DNA from 4 places in the Arthrobacter sp. KNU40 genome. Region 4 is predicted to be linked to each of the others. Evidence: riboswitches for the same ligand, from Rfam matches in the RefSeq annotation. Region 4 holds a riboswitch; each other region holds the start of a gene.
What was found. A riboswitch is a leader RNA that binds a small molecule or an ion and turns the genes downstream of it on or off. The one in region 4 is predicted to bind thiamine pyrophosphate.
Positions count from the first base shown of each region.

Region 1 (3,202 bases), 350 kb from region 4:
CCGGCGCAACGGCGCGGTGGTGTGGGCATAGGGTGCCCCGATGGCTGACTGCATGACGCTGCCCGGTACCTCGCCGTCGAAGGGTGTGTAGCCGGCACCACGGAAAAGCAGCCCTGCTGAATGGAGGATGGCCAGTTGCCGGGGGTCCTTGGCATCGAGGGTCCGCAGGTACGCTCCATAGCTCGTCCCCTCGGTCCAGGGCTTGCCGAGCGCCCCCGTTTGCCGTTTGAAATGGAGCAGCGAGCGCTCATCGGGGGCCGGCATGGTGCGCAAAATCCCCACTTTGCCATCGAGCATCAGCTGGGCGGCGGCCATCCCGGTCATGAGCGAAATCTGGGCGTTCCAGTCCTCAACCGGCAGCGAGGGGGCTGCGACGATCCTGTACCCCCCGCCGTCGGGCAGTTGGACGATTTCCTGTTCAGGCATGTTCAGGCTTGCGCCGCCGCGGCGGCGTTCGAGTTCCACCCGCTTGAGCCCGACCTCCTTGAGCAGCTGCAGGATGGGATCAGCCCTTCCGGAATCGATCTCCGCCTGCACACCCTTGTAGCTGAGTTTGGCGCGGCTGCGTACGCTTGCCCGACGCACGGAGACGGTGCGGAACTCTGCCTCGGCATCGAGTTCGAAGTCCCACACGAACGCGCCGCACGTCTGGCCGGCCAACAGGCTTCCGGCATGCTCGCTGATGATCTCGGGGTGCAGCGGTATGCGGCCGTCCGGGGCATAGTACGTTTGCCCGCGGTGGCGGGTCTCGGCGTCGAGCGCTCCTCCCGGGGGTACAAAGGAGGGCACATCGGAGATGGCGTAGAAAACCCTGTAACCATCGCCGGACCTGTCTATAAAGAGGGCCTGGTCGAGATCCGTGGAAGAAGCCGGGTCGATCGTGATGAATGGAACATCCGTGAAGTCCTGCGCCGGCAGGGCGTGTCCGGAAACCGCGGCTTCAGCGTCGCGCAGCGCTTCAGCGGGATAACCTGCGGGCAGCTCGAGTTCAGTCCGCAGCGCCGCCAGCGCTTCCGCAAGCTGGTTCGACGTTTCGCTGACATTCGGGGCTATCCGCTGGTGTGACACGAAAGTCAGGGTAACTCCAAAATCTCGCGGCGTCTCGCTAGGCCGCCGCTGCGTCCAGGGCAGCCAGGAGCGCCTGGGCAGCTGCCGTCGGATCCTGCGCTTCGGTGATTGCCCGCACCACCACGATGCGGCTGGCGCCGGCCCTAACTACCTCTTCCACGTTGCCGAGATCGATCCCGCCGATCGCAAACCAGGGGAGCACGACGCCCCCGACGGTCTCTTCGTCTGCCTGCTTCACCGCGTTGGCAGCGTACTTCACCAGATCGAGCCCGACGGCGGAGCGTCCCGGCTTCGTGGGGGTGGCCCACACCGGCCCGACGCAGAAGTAGTCCAGGCCGCTGCGGCCAGGCGACGCGGCGATGGCGGCGTCAATCTGTTCCGGCGTGTGCGTGGAGAGGCCGATGATGGTGGGGTCGTGGAGCAATTTCCGGGCAGAGCGCAGCGGAATGTCCTTTTGGCCGATATGGAACACCGGCGCGCCGGAGAGGGATGCTACGTCCGCGCGGTCGTTGACTGCCCAGAGACGGCCGTGACGATGGGCCACGGATTGCAGGATCTCCAGGAGTTCGAGTTCTTCCGCCGCTTCAATCGTCTTGTCGCGCAGCTGGATGATGTCCACGCCGCCTTCGAATGCGGCATCGACAAACTGCTCAAAATCACCCTGTGGTTTGCGGGCGTCGGTGCAGAGGTACAGGCGGGCGGTGGTGTGGACATCGTGCTGGGTCATGGAAACAGAGTAGTTCCTCTAAACTGGGCAGGTACCGCGGGAGCCGCGGCGGCAGTCACAATCGCCGCGCGGCTGAGAGGGCTTCAGCGCCGACCGCTTGACCTGATCCGGCTAATACCGGCGTAGGGAAGGACTCCATGGACGAAGTGAACAGCCAGCACGAACCCCTGCGCGCGGATGTCGCGGTGATCGGGGGCGGTGTCATTGGCCTCGGCATCGCGTGGGAAGCCCGCAGATCCGGCCGTTCGGTTGCCCTCATCGATCCCGCACCAGCCAGCGGCGCTACGTTCGCGGCGGCGGGAATGCTGGCGCCGGTCAGCGAATTGCACTACCAGGAAGAGGACCTCCTGGAGCTAATGCTCGAATCGTCGGTATTGTGGCCGGACTTCGAACGCAATGTGACCGGCTCGAGCATCGGCCGCAGCACGGGTTACCGTACGACGCCGACCCTCGCCGTCGGCGCGGACGCTGCGGACCGCCGGGCGCTCGCCGATCTCCGGGATGTCCAGCTGGCCAATGGCCTGGTGGTGGAATCCGTGCGGTTGCGCGAGGCGCGGGAGCGTGAGCCGCTGCTGAGCCCGCAGATTTCCTGCGCCTTCGACATCCCGGGCGACCACCAAGTGGATCCACGCCGGCTTTCGGCCGCGATTCTGGGCGCGCTGGCAGACCACCAGCCCGGCGATTCCAGCTGGATTCCGGGGGCCGATGACGGTTTTGCGATCCACGACACTGCGGCGGGCCTCCTGTGGGAGGACGGGCGCGTCGTCGGGGCCGTGCTCGGCTCAGGAATCGAAGTGCTCGCCACGGAAACAGTGGTAGCCAACGGACTGGATGCCGCCCGCTTGAACGGCCTGCCGGAGGGATTGTCACTCCCGCTGCGTCCGGTCTATGGCGACATACTGCGGTTGCGCGTCCCGGAGCACCTGCAACCCCTGGTCACCGCCACGGTCCGGGGAATGGTGCGCGGAGTGCCCGTCTATATCGTGCCCCGCGACGACGGGACGGTGGTGATCGGCGCGACGCAACGTGAAGACGGCTTGTCGGCGTCCGGGGGATCGGCCAACCCGGTGTCAGCCGGTGGTGTGTACCAATTGCTCCGCGACGCCCAGGTACTTGTCCCGGCTGTGGCCGAACTGGAACTTCTGGAAGCAACTGCCCGAGCGCGCCCGGGCACTCCGGACAATGCACCGCTGCTGGGCCGCGTGGAAGGTCGCGAAAGAACCGTGCCCGGCCTCATCGTGGCCAGCGGCTTCTTCCGCCACGGCGTACTCCTCACTCCGGCAGCGGCGAAGATCTGCGTCGGGCTCATGGACGGCACCGCGGATCCCCGGTGGAACAAATTCCGCCCGGACCGCTTCTCCCACCAGCTTTCAGCGGCACGGGCCTCAACAGACGGCCCATCGGCCG
Region 1 covers NZ_CP195850.1:3,784,884-3,788,085, reverse strand. Annotated here, with positions in the region: gene ACSKT0_RS17560 (RNB domain-containing ribonuclease) at 1-1,068, opposite strand, end outside; gene thiE (thiamine phosphate synthase) at 1,106-1,795, opposite strand; TPP riboswitch at 1,822-1,941, shown strand; gene thiO (glycine oxidase ThiO) at 1,933-3,202, shown strand, end outside.
Region 1: another riboswitch for thiamine pyrophosphate. It lies ahead of thiO (glycine oxidase ThiO); the one in region 4 lies ahead of thiC (phosphomethylpyrimidine synthase ThiC).

Region 2 (3,202 bases), 1.3 Mb from region 4:
TGTTGGTGCGCTGATGTCATTGGGCGCGGCAATCGGCCTGTTGCGGTTCCCGGACCTCATGAGCCGCATGCACGCGGCCACCAAGCCGCAAGTGTTGGGGCTGTTCCTCGTCTTGGCGGCCATCGGGCTGCAGATGCGCGAATGGTGGGTGTGGCCGATCCTGGCGGTGGCCTGGATCTTCCAGCTGCTGACCGTGCCCGTATCCGCACACATGGTGGGCCGCGCAGGCTACCGGACCAAGCACCTCCACCGCGAGTTGCTGAGCATAGACGAACTTGAGGCCGTGGTGCTGCGGGCTGCCGGTCAACGGGCAGCGGAGAAAGCTCAGGAAACGGGACCGGCAATGCCCCACACCGGGAACGGCGGGAGCCCAGCGGCGAACGGCCGGGACGGCGGGCCGTCAGCCTAGACGATGTCCTGCGTCTTCGAGAAACGCGAGATGGCGCGCTGTGTACTGCGGCTTGCGAAAACCTGGATGACTGCGCTGACGGTCGCCGAAATCAGCGCAAAGGTCAGCGCCGAGCGCAGGCTTGCCTCCATGTCGTCGTGACCCTTGGGAGGCTTCTTGCCGGTCGACTTTTCCCACAACGCATTGACGATCTTGGTGCCGACAAAGCCTGCGCCGATGCTGACGCCAGTGCCGAGCAGCTTGATGAGGAGGTTCATTCCGGGACTCCTTGCGGGAGGAAACAGGACCGTCCCCAGCCTAACCCCACTTCAGGGCAGTTCCGGAGCAACGGTTGGGGATTGGCGCCTCAGCCGGAAGAACTCCTCCAAAGCTCCAGGCTTTGGACGGACGGGCACGATGTCACGGTCCTCGGCCAGTATCGCTTCCACCGTGCCGAGAGCGAGGAGCTCATCCAGCAGCGCCAACGTGGGCGGCATGAGCTTAAGGGTTCCGGCGGCTTCGGCATCCAGGATCCCGCGGACCGGCATCCACAAGGACGATGACGCTTCCGTGGTTTGGTGCCTTGGTTCGGCACCGGAAAGCGGGCAGGCAAGGTAGAAGTATGTGTCGAAGCGCTTGGGCTGGTCTGCGGGGGTGACCCAGTTGGCCCACGGGCGGAGGGTGGCGGCGTCGAGCTTCAGCCCGGCCTCTTCGAACACCTCGCGCTGTGCGGCCGCCAGCACCCGGCCGGCGTTGAACCGGGCCGAAGCGGGCTCGACGGCGATGCTGCTCCGGTGCCATGCGGCGGTGTGCCGCTCGACGACGTCGTCCTCGAAGTCCCAGCCGGAGCTGTCCGCCTGGTCCACTCGTCCCCCGGGGAAGACGACCATGCCCGCGGCGAAATCCATCGTGGTCACGCGGTGCTGCACGAACACCTCCAGGCCGCGCCCGGCATCCGCCGGAACCTCCGGGTCTGACTGAACCGTGTGAACGGGGGCCTCGCGGACCAGGATCACGCTCGCGGCGAGCCTAGGTTCGGCCACCGTGGTGCTGTTCGCTTCGTCAATGCCTGCCAAGACCGCTCCTTTGCCCGCGTTGCGTCACATTCTGCTGGATCATTCTCCCAGCTTCTGCGCCCGCCCGCGCCATTCCGGGCCCTGCCCGCGTCCGGCCGGCGAGTGATCCAGCAGAATCCGTCGTGTGACCGTTCCGCGTAGGCCAGCACAGCGCCCGCAACCCCGCCAAGGTGTAAACTGAACCACGCCCAAAAGGGTGGATTGATAACGACAGGGGAGCGCCGCCGTCGGGCTCGCAGCAATGCGGTACGGATGACGGGCGCTGAGAGTGCGGACAGCCGCAGACCCTCGAACCTGATCCGGCTAGTACCGGCGCAAGGGAGTCGAGTTCTCATAGTGTCCGGACCGGCGCGGCGGAAGCCGCTCGCAGGCAACCGGAAACACTTTCCCCTCCTGTTCCTCAGGAGGACAAAATGACTGGTATTTCTGCAAGGCCGGGCCTCACCAAGCCTGGTTACAACTGGCGCGTCGTGGACATCGTCGTGGCGGCACTGATCTCGATCGCCGGTGGCGTGATCTTCTGGGCATGGGACCAGATGGCTCTGGTTGCTACGCCTATGTCTGCCGGCTACCCGCCGCTGAGCGGCCTGATCGCCGGTGGCTGGATGATTCCGGCAGTGCTGGGCATGCTCATCGTCCGCAAGCCCGGTGCGGCAATTTTCTGCGAGACGGTGGCCGCCACCAGTGAGCTCATCATGGGTTCGCAGTACGGCACCACGGTCCTGATCTCGGGCCTGCTCCAGGGTCTCGGCGCGGAACTCATCTTCCTGGCCTTCATGTACAAGAAGTTCAACCTGCCGGTGTCCCTGCTGGCCGGTGCCGGCGCGGGCCTGTTCTGTGGTTTGAACGACTCCTTCCTGCCGTGGGGCTGGAACATCGCCTACGAACCCGTCGACAAGCTCGCGTACATCGTGTTCTGCACGATCTCCGGTGCCGTCATTGCCGGAGCCCTGTCCTGGATCGCGACCCGCGGCCTGGCCAAGACCGGTGTCCTGAGCGCGTTCGCGTCCCGCAAGGCCGCCTCGGAGCCCGTCTTTTCCTGATGCCCAGTCCTGATTCCGGCACCCCTGCTACTGTGCGACCCGCCGCCATTTCCGCGCAAGGCTGGGGCTGGCGGCACGCTGGCCGCACCACGCAGGCCATCCACGCCCTCGACCTGGACATCCGCCCAGGCGAGCGTGTGCTCCTGCTCGGCCCCTCGGGCGCGGGCAAGTCGACGCTCCTGCACGCCTTGGCGGGCGTATTGGGCGAGGAAGGTGACGACGCCGACGAGACCGGCTCGTTGCTGGTGGACGGCGTTTCGCCGAAGGCCCAGCGGGGCCGTGCCGGACTCATGCAACAGGACCCCGAAACCCAGGTGGTGCTTTCCCGGTTGGGCGACGACGTCGCGTTCGGCGCCGAGAACCTTTGCGTGCCGCGGGAAGAGATCTGGACGCGGGTCCATGAAGCGCTCGACGACGTCGGGCTGCGGAATAGTGCGAGCGGCAACTTTGCGCTCGACCACCCGACCTCGGCCCTCTCGGGCGGGCAGAAGCAGCGCCTTGCGCTCGCCGGCATCCTGGCGATGCGGCCCGGCTTGATCCTCCTGGACGAGCCGACCGCCAACCTGGACCCCGCTGGCGTACTGGAGGTCCGCGATGCCGTCGCCCGCTGCCTGGACAAGACCGGCGCCACGTTGGTGGTGGTGGAGCACCGGGTCTCGGTTTGGAAAGACCTCGTGGACCGGATCGTGGTGCTC
Region 2 covers NZ_CP195850.1:4,760,012-4,763,213, reverse strand. Annotated here, with positions in the region: gene mnhG (monovalent cation/H(+) antiporter subunit G) at 1-409, shown strand, start outside; gene ACSKT0_RS22165 (DUF4235 domain-containing protein) at 406-666, opposite strand; gene ACSKT0_RS22160 (NUDIX hydrolase) at 718-1,464, opposite strand; TPP riboswitch at 1,667-1,803, shown strand; gene ACSKT0_RS22155 (ECF transporter S component) at 1,878-2,507, shown strand; gene ACSKT0_RS22150 (ABC transporter ATP-binding protein) at 2,507-3,202, shown strand, end outside.
Region 2: another riboswitch for thiamine pyrophosphate. It lies ahead of ACSKT0_RS22155 (ECF transporter S component); the one in region 4 lies ahead of thiC (phosphomethylpyrimidine synthase ThiC).

Region 3 (3,202 bases), 150 kb from region 4:
CCGTGGACTCCGGTACGGAATCCATGAGTCATCCCTCGAATAGTTCCAAATGGAAGGTAAGTTCCAAATGAACGGTTTCTAGGGGCATAACCCAAGTGTTGGCGTAAGCACCGAAGATCTAGATTACGCTAGTTTCGCCTTCGGCTGCAAATGAGGCCAGGTCCGGAGGCTGCCACGTGATGGCTGCCACAGACTGGCTATGTCGCCATCCGGTACCGTGCCCGTCCACCTTACCCTGCCTGCGGGGAAAAGCTCGGATCCTGACGCCGACACGCAGCAGCGCCCGCCGGAACAGGCGCTTCATCCGGCGCTTCCGCGCCAGGAACCGGGATCAGCCGTGCAACCTTGGAGCATCGAAGAACGCCGTTTCATACCGGCAGGATTGGGTGAAAGCCTCCATCATTGCCGTGCGCTCCCCTGGCGACGCGGCCTGCGCAGCGGCATCCGTGATGTCGATCGCCTTGCGGGTGGCCTCGGCGAATGCTTCGTCGGCGTACGTGCGCAGCCAGTCCGCGTAAGGGTGCTCGTCCGACGCTCCCGCCTGAATATAGCCAAGGTGGAGCTGCTGTCCCACTTCGGCGTACAACCAGTAGCAGGGAAGCACGGCGGCCAGCAGGACTGCATAGCTGCCCGACGCCGACGCGGCCAGCAAGTGGTCCACGTAGGCCTTGGTGACTGGACCCAGTTCTCCGCTTACCTGGCGTCCGCTGAGCCAATTCCGGTGCAGCTCGGACTCGACTTCAAGGCACATCTGCGAACCGCGGGCCCAGAACAGCTGTTCGGTTTCGCTGGGCGCGAGGGCGCTTGCCCGCGCCAGGACCCGGGAATAGCCGTTGAGGTAGATCGCATCCTGCGAGAGGTAATAGCTGAACTGCGCTTCGCTGAGGCCGCCGGTTTGCAAATGCCGGATGAAGTCCAGGCCATAAATGGCCGCGAGTTCCGTTTGGGCGGCGTCCCACATCCGGACGGCAAAGTCCCCCGGATGAAGGTCCTGCTGGAGCGCGTGGAAATGATGGATCGGCCCATTGCCCTTCCCCACTTCCAGCACCTCGGACTGGGTCAGCGCCCCCTGAAGCCAGGGCTTGACTACGCGCAAGGCAGACTCCCAATCGCCGAGCCGTGCCTTGGCCGTCGCCATGGCCGACGACAGGGAACATCCCGTGCCATGGCTGTTGCGGGTCTCCACGCGTTGACCGGCGAATTCCACCACGTCCTGGCTCAGGACTCCTTCGGTGTTGACCAGGGCGTCGGGGCAGCCCTCTCCCTGCAGATGGCCGCCCTTCACCAGGACGGTGTTTCCGCAGGCTGCAGCCAGGCGTTTGCCTTGCTCCAACGCTGATGCCCAGTCAATGGCAACAGGCTCGCCAAGCAGCATGGCCAATTCAGGAAGGTTGGGGGTCACCAGGTCAGCGAGGGGCAGAAGTTCCCGCAGCGCGGTTTCAGCGGACTCCGCCAGGAGCCGGTCGCCACTGGTCGCGATCATCACCGGATCCAGCACGACGACGGCGGGGCGCGCCTCGCCGAGCCAGCGACGGACTTCGTGGATGACGGCCGCGTCCCCGAGCATGCCGATTTTGACCGCATCGACGGTGATGTCGTCGCTAATCGCATCCAATTGCTGGCGCAGGAATTCCACGGGAGGCACATGGACGGCCGTGACGCCCTGCGTATTTTGTACCGTGAGCGCCGTGATCACGGCCATGCCATAGCCTCCGTTGGCCGCAATGCTCTTGAGGTCTGCCTGGATCCCGGCACCACCCGAAGGATCCGAGCCGGCAATGCTGAGGACCCTCGGGATAGCTCGCTGGATGGCCTTGAGCGGGTAGACGGCTGATTGCGCTGAAACAGTCATGCAAGACATCCCTTCGCCGGTGCTAACCGGACAGGTTCAACGGGTCTGGTCTCAGCCGGCTTGGTGCGCGGCACCCCGTGTCAGTCCCCTAGCTTAACCCGGATCACGCCTCGCCCGCTGAAATCGCCCTTTGCAACCGGATTCTCGGAGTCCGGTGAATTGGCCGGCAACGCCGAAGCCCCGGTGGTTTCCACAGGAGCGGAAACGGCCGGGGCTTCGGGCAGGAAACTGCGGTTAGAGTTCGGACTTGGGCACGCCGACCCCGAGGATGATCGGTTCCGCTGCCGCCGTCGACTTGGCTGGAGCAGCGTCCGTCGCCTTGGCCTCGTGCGCTGCCCCACCGGAGGCGGCCGCGGCAACCTCGTGGTGCTCAACGTTGGTGGCGTTGGCGGCACCCTGGGCCCGGCTGGCGCTGCGGTTGCGACGGCCTCGGCGTCCGCGCGAACCCGCTTCCGGGGATTCTCCGCTTGCAACGGCCGCGGGGGTCCCCGCGGGCGCTTCCTCGGCCTCAGTTGCCGTCGTCGCAGTGTCGGGAGCTTCTCCGAGGCCCGCGAATGCCTGTGCCAAGAGGTCCAGGCTCATGGCAGGTGCACCACTCGCTGGCTCCTCTTCGTGGTGGACGAAGGGCAACGCAACTTCCTCGCCGCCGAATCGCAGCACAGGCTTCGAACGTTCCTCGCTACTCGAAGCAGCAGCAGGAGCCTGGGCCGGGGGTGCCTGGACCGGGGTTGCTTCTGCTACGTGCCCGTCGGCGAGCAATTCCGCCGTGTGGTGGAGCTCGTCGTCGTGCAGGTGGGCTGCGTGGGCTGCCGCCGCGATGGTGGCAAGGGCTGCGCGGGTGGCCGCCTGGCGGTTCGGATCGGTGGATTCCACGCTGTGGACCGGCACAGGTGGGGTGATCGGGAGTTCGGCAGTTCCCTGACCGGTGCCCCTGCCGCGGCGACGCTTGCGCTGCTCGGGGCGGACGGTCGGCTGTGACTCCGTGCGTGGGTGGTGGTGTTCAGCTGCCACCACGTTGGCCCGACGGTGCTCCACAGGCTCGTCGTGCGTGACGATTCCCCGACCGGCGCAGGTTTCGCACTGCTCGCCGAAGACTTCCAGCAGGCCCGTGCCCATGCGCTTGCGCGTCATCTGGACCAAGCCAAGGGACGTCACTTCGGCGACCTGGTGCTTGGTGCGGTCCCGGCCGAGGCACTCGACCAAGCGGCGCAATACGAGATCGCGGTTGGATTCCAGGACCATGTCGATGAAGTCGATGACGATGATTCCGCCGATGTCGCGCAAGCGCAGCTGACGGACCACTTCCTCGGCAGCCTCAAGGTTGTTCTTGGTGACGGTTTCCTCGAGGTT
Region 3 covers NZ_CP195850.1:3,283,854-3,287,055, forward strand. Annotated here, with positions in the region: gene thiD (bifunctional hydroxymethylpyrimidine kinase/phosphomethylpyrimidine kinase) at 332-1,852, opposite strand; TPP riboswitch at 1,844-1,940, opposite strand; gene ACSKT0_RS15125 (Rne/Rng family ribonuclease) at 2,087-3,202, opposite strand, start outside.
Region 3: another riboswitch for thiamine pyrophosphate. It lies ahead of thiD (bifunctional hydroxymethylpyrimidine kinase/phosphomethylpyrimidine kinase); the one in region 4 lies ahead of thiC (phosphomethylpyrimidine synthase ThiC).

Region 4 (3,202 bases):
CCGGTGCCCTCCACCGCGTTGCGGCTGGAGGACACCGGCCTCATGATTCAGTTGAAGGAGACCGGATGATCCGGTCCTTCATCGCGGATGTCAGCCGCGCCGGATCAGTGCAAGCTTCCTGATTAGTTCAGGCTTTCCGACGTCGCTCAACGTTTTCCTGCGGGAACCTCGAGCTCGGGCAAGTAGACCTTGCCGCCGGATGCCAGGAATTCCTCGCTCTTTTCGCGCATCCCGCTGTACATTTCCGCGATGGCCGCCTGGGAATCCGCCGAGCCGTATTCGTCGCGGATGTCCTGGCTGATGCGCATGGAGCAGAATTTCGGTCCGCACATGGAGCAGAAATGCGCCGTCTTGGCCGGTTCCGCCGGGAGCGTCTCGTCGTGGAACGCTTCGGCCGTGACCGGATCCAACGACAGCGCAAACTGGTCACGCCAGCGGAACTCGAAGCGGGCCTTGGACAGGGCATCGTCGCGTTCGTGGGCGCCGGGGTGTCCCTTCGCAAGGTCGGCTGCGTGGGCGGCGATTTTGTAGGTGATCACGCCCGTCTTGACGTCGTCCTTGTTGGGCAGGCCCAAGTGTTCCTTCGGGGTGACGTAGCAGAGCATCGCGGTTCCGTAGCGCGCGATCTCCGTGGCGCCGATAGCCGAAGTGATGTGGTCGTAGCCCGGTGCAACGTCGGTCACGAGCGGGCCGAGGGTGTAGAACGGTGCGCCGTCGCACAACTCCTGCTGCCGCTCGACGTTCTCGCGGACGAGGTGGAACGGGATGTGCCCGGGGCCCTCCACCATGACCTGCACGTCGTACTTCCACGCCCGCTTCGTGAGCTCCCCGAGCGTGTCGAGCTCGGCGAACTGCGCGGCGTCGTTGGCGTCCGCCGTCGCTCCCGGACGCAAGCCGTCACCCAGCGAGAACGCGACGTCGTACTTGGCGAATATTTCGCAGAGTTCGTCGAAGTGCGTGTAGAGGAAGTTTTCCTCGTGGTGGGCCAGGCACCAGCCGGCCATGATGGAGCCGCCGCGGGAAACGATGCCCGTCACGCGGTTGGCTGTCAGCGGAACGTAGCGCAGCAACACGCCGGCGTGGATGGTCATGTAGTCCACGCCCTGCTCGCACTGTTCAATGACGGTGTCGCGGAAGATCTCCCACGTGAGCTTGTTGGCTTCGCCGTTGACCTTCTCGAGGGCCTGGTAGATGGGCACGGTGCCGATCGGCACGGGGGAGTTGCGGATGATCCATTCGCGGGTGGTGTGGATGTCGTCGCCCGTGGACAGGTCCATCACTGTGTCGGCGCCCCATTGCGTGGCCCACTGCAACTTGTCCACTTCTTCGGCGATGGAGCTGGTGACAGCCGAGTTGCCGATATTGGCATTGATCTTCACCAAGAAGGCCTTGCCGATGATCATCGGTTCGGATTCGGGGTGGTTGATGTTGTTGGGGATGATGGCCCGGCCGGCGGCGACTTCGCTGCGGACGAGTTCCACATCGCAGTTTTCGCGAAGTGCAACGAACTGCATTTCGGGCGTCACGATGCCCTGCTTGGCGTAGTGCATCTGTGTCACGGTCTTGCCGTCGACGGCGCGGCGGGGCACCGGTTGTGCGCCCTTCCACTCTGCGGAGGCGGCGCCGCGGCGCACGGCCGACTTGCCGTCGTCGAGCAGGTTCCGTTCGCGGCCGCTGTAGGCCTCGGTGTCACCGCGGGCTTCGATCCACTCGCTCCGGAACGGCTCGAGGCCGACCACAGGATCACTCCCGGGCCCTGCAGTCCGGTACACCTGGAAAGGCGTGTTGGCCTCGCCGTTGGGGGACGGCTCCAGGGCGATTTCAGTCACCGGAACCCGGATTCCCGTCTCGGCATCCTCCAGGAACGCGAGGGAATGCGACTTGAGGGATTGTGTCACCTCTTGCGGCGATCCGTTTTGGATAGGGCTCAGCTGTGATTCTTTGGTGCTCAAAGGATTACTCACTTCCTTCGCCGGCATTACCCGGACAGGTTCAACGGTCGCAGGCTGCGTCAGCCTGATCTCAGCCCTTGCAAGGGCCCCCGTGTGGTCGTAGACGAAGCTACCACAGCAGAGAGCTCCTGAGACAGATGTGACCAGGACAGCTGTGACGGGGCCGGCGACGGCGTCGGAGTCTAGGGTGGAATCATGGCGGAAATCATCGAATTCAGCGGCACCGTCCTCACCGGGCCGGAGGAGGAACGTCGCGGCCTCTGGTCGGTCAACGGACGGTTGACCTTTCTGCGGCCTGCTGCCGCACCGGACGTCGTCCTGGCCGGATGGGTGCTGCCCGGCCTTGTCGATGCGCACTGCCATGTTGGCTTGGGCAAGGGCGGGGCCGTCGACGACGAGACTGCGCGCCTGCAGGCGACGGCGGACCGGGACGCCGGGACGCTCTTGATCCGCGACGCCGGATCCGCAAGCGACACGCGGTGGCTGCAGCGCCGCACGGACATGCCGAGAATCATCCGCGCGGGCAGGCATATCGCGAGGCAACGCCGTTATATCCCCGGGCTGGCCGAAGAAGTCGAGCCGGAGGATCTGGCGGAGGCGGTGCGCAAGCAGGCGCAGTCCGGAGACGGCTGGGTCAAGATCGTCGGGGACTGGATCGACCGCTCCGCCGGGGATCTCGGCCCGTCCTTTCCGGCCGCCATCGTCAAGGACGCCGTCGCCGCGGCACACGACGAGGGAGCCAGGGTAACTGCCCATTGCTTCGCCGAAGGGACTATCGACGACATGCTCGACGCCGGCATCGACTGCATCGAGCACGCCACCGGCCTCCTGCCGCACCATATTCCCCGGCTGTTGGACCAGGATTTGCCGATTGTCCCCACCCTCATCAACATTGCGACCTTTCCGGACATCTCGAAGCAGGCGGAAGCGAAGTTCCCGCGATACGCCGCCCACATGACCATGCTGTGGGAGCGCAGGCATGAACGCGTCGCCGAGGCATTCGACGCCGGAGTGCGGGTGTACGCCGGGACAGATGCCGGCAGCGTCATCAAGCACGGCCGGATCGGTGAGGAAATCCTGGAATTGCATCGCGCGGGCCTTCCGGCGGCCGCCGCCCTCGATGCCGCCTGCTGGTCCGCACGCGAGTGGCTGGGGGCCGACGCCATCAGCGAAGGTGCCAGTGCCGACGTCGTGCTCTACGCAAACGATCCCCGCGCGTCCCTTGAGGTGGTGCTGAATCCGCGATGCAC
Region 4 covers NZ_CP195850.1:3,437,973-3,441,174, reverse strand. Annotated here, with positions in the region: gene ACSKT0_RS16000 (alpha/beta fold hydrolase) at 1-122, shown strand, start outside; gene thiC (phosphomethylpyrimidine synthase ThiC) at 147-1,952, opposite strand; TPP riboswitch at 1,948-2,055, opposite strand; gene ACSKT0_RS15990 (amidohydrolase family protein) at 2,148-3,202, shown strand, end outside.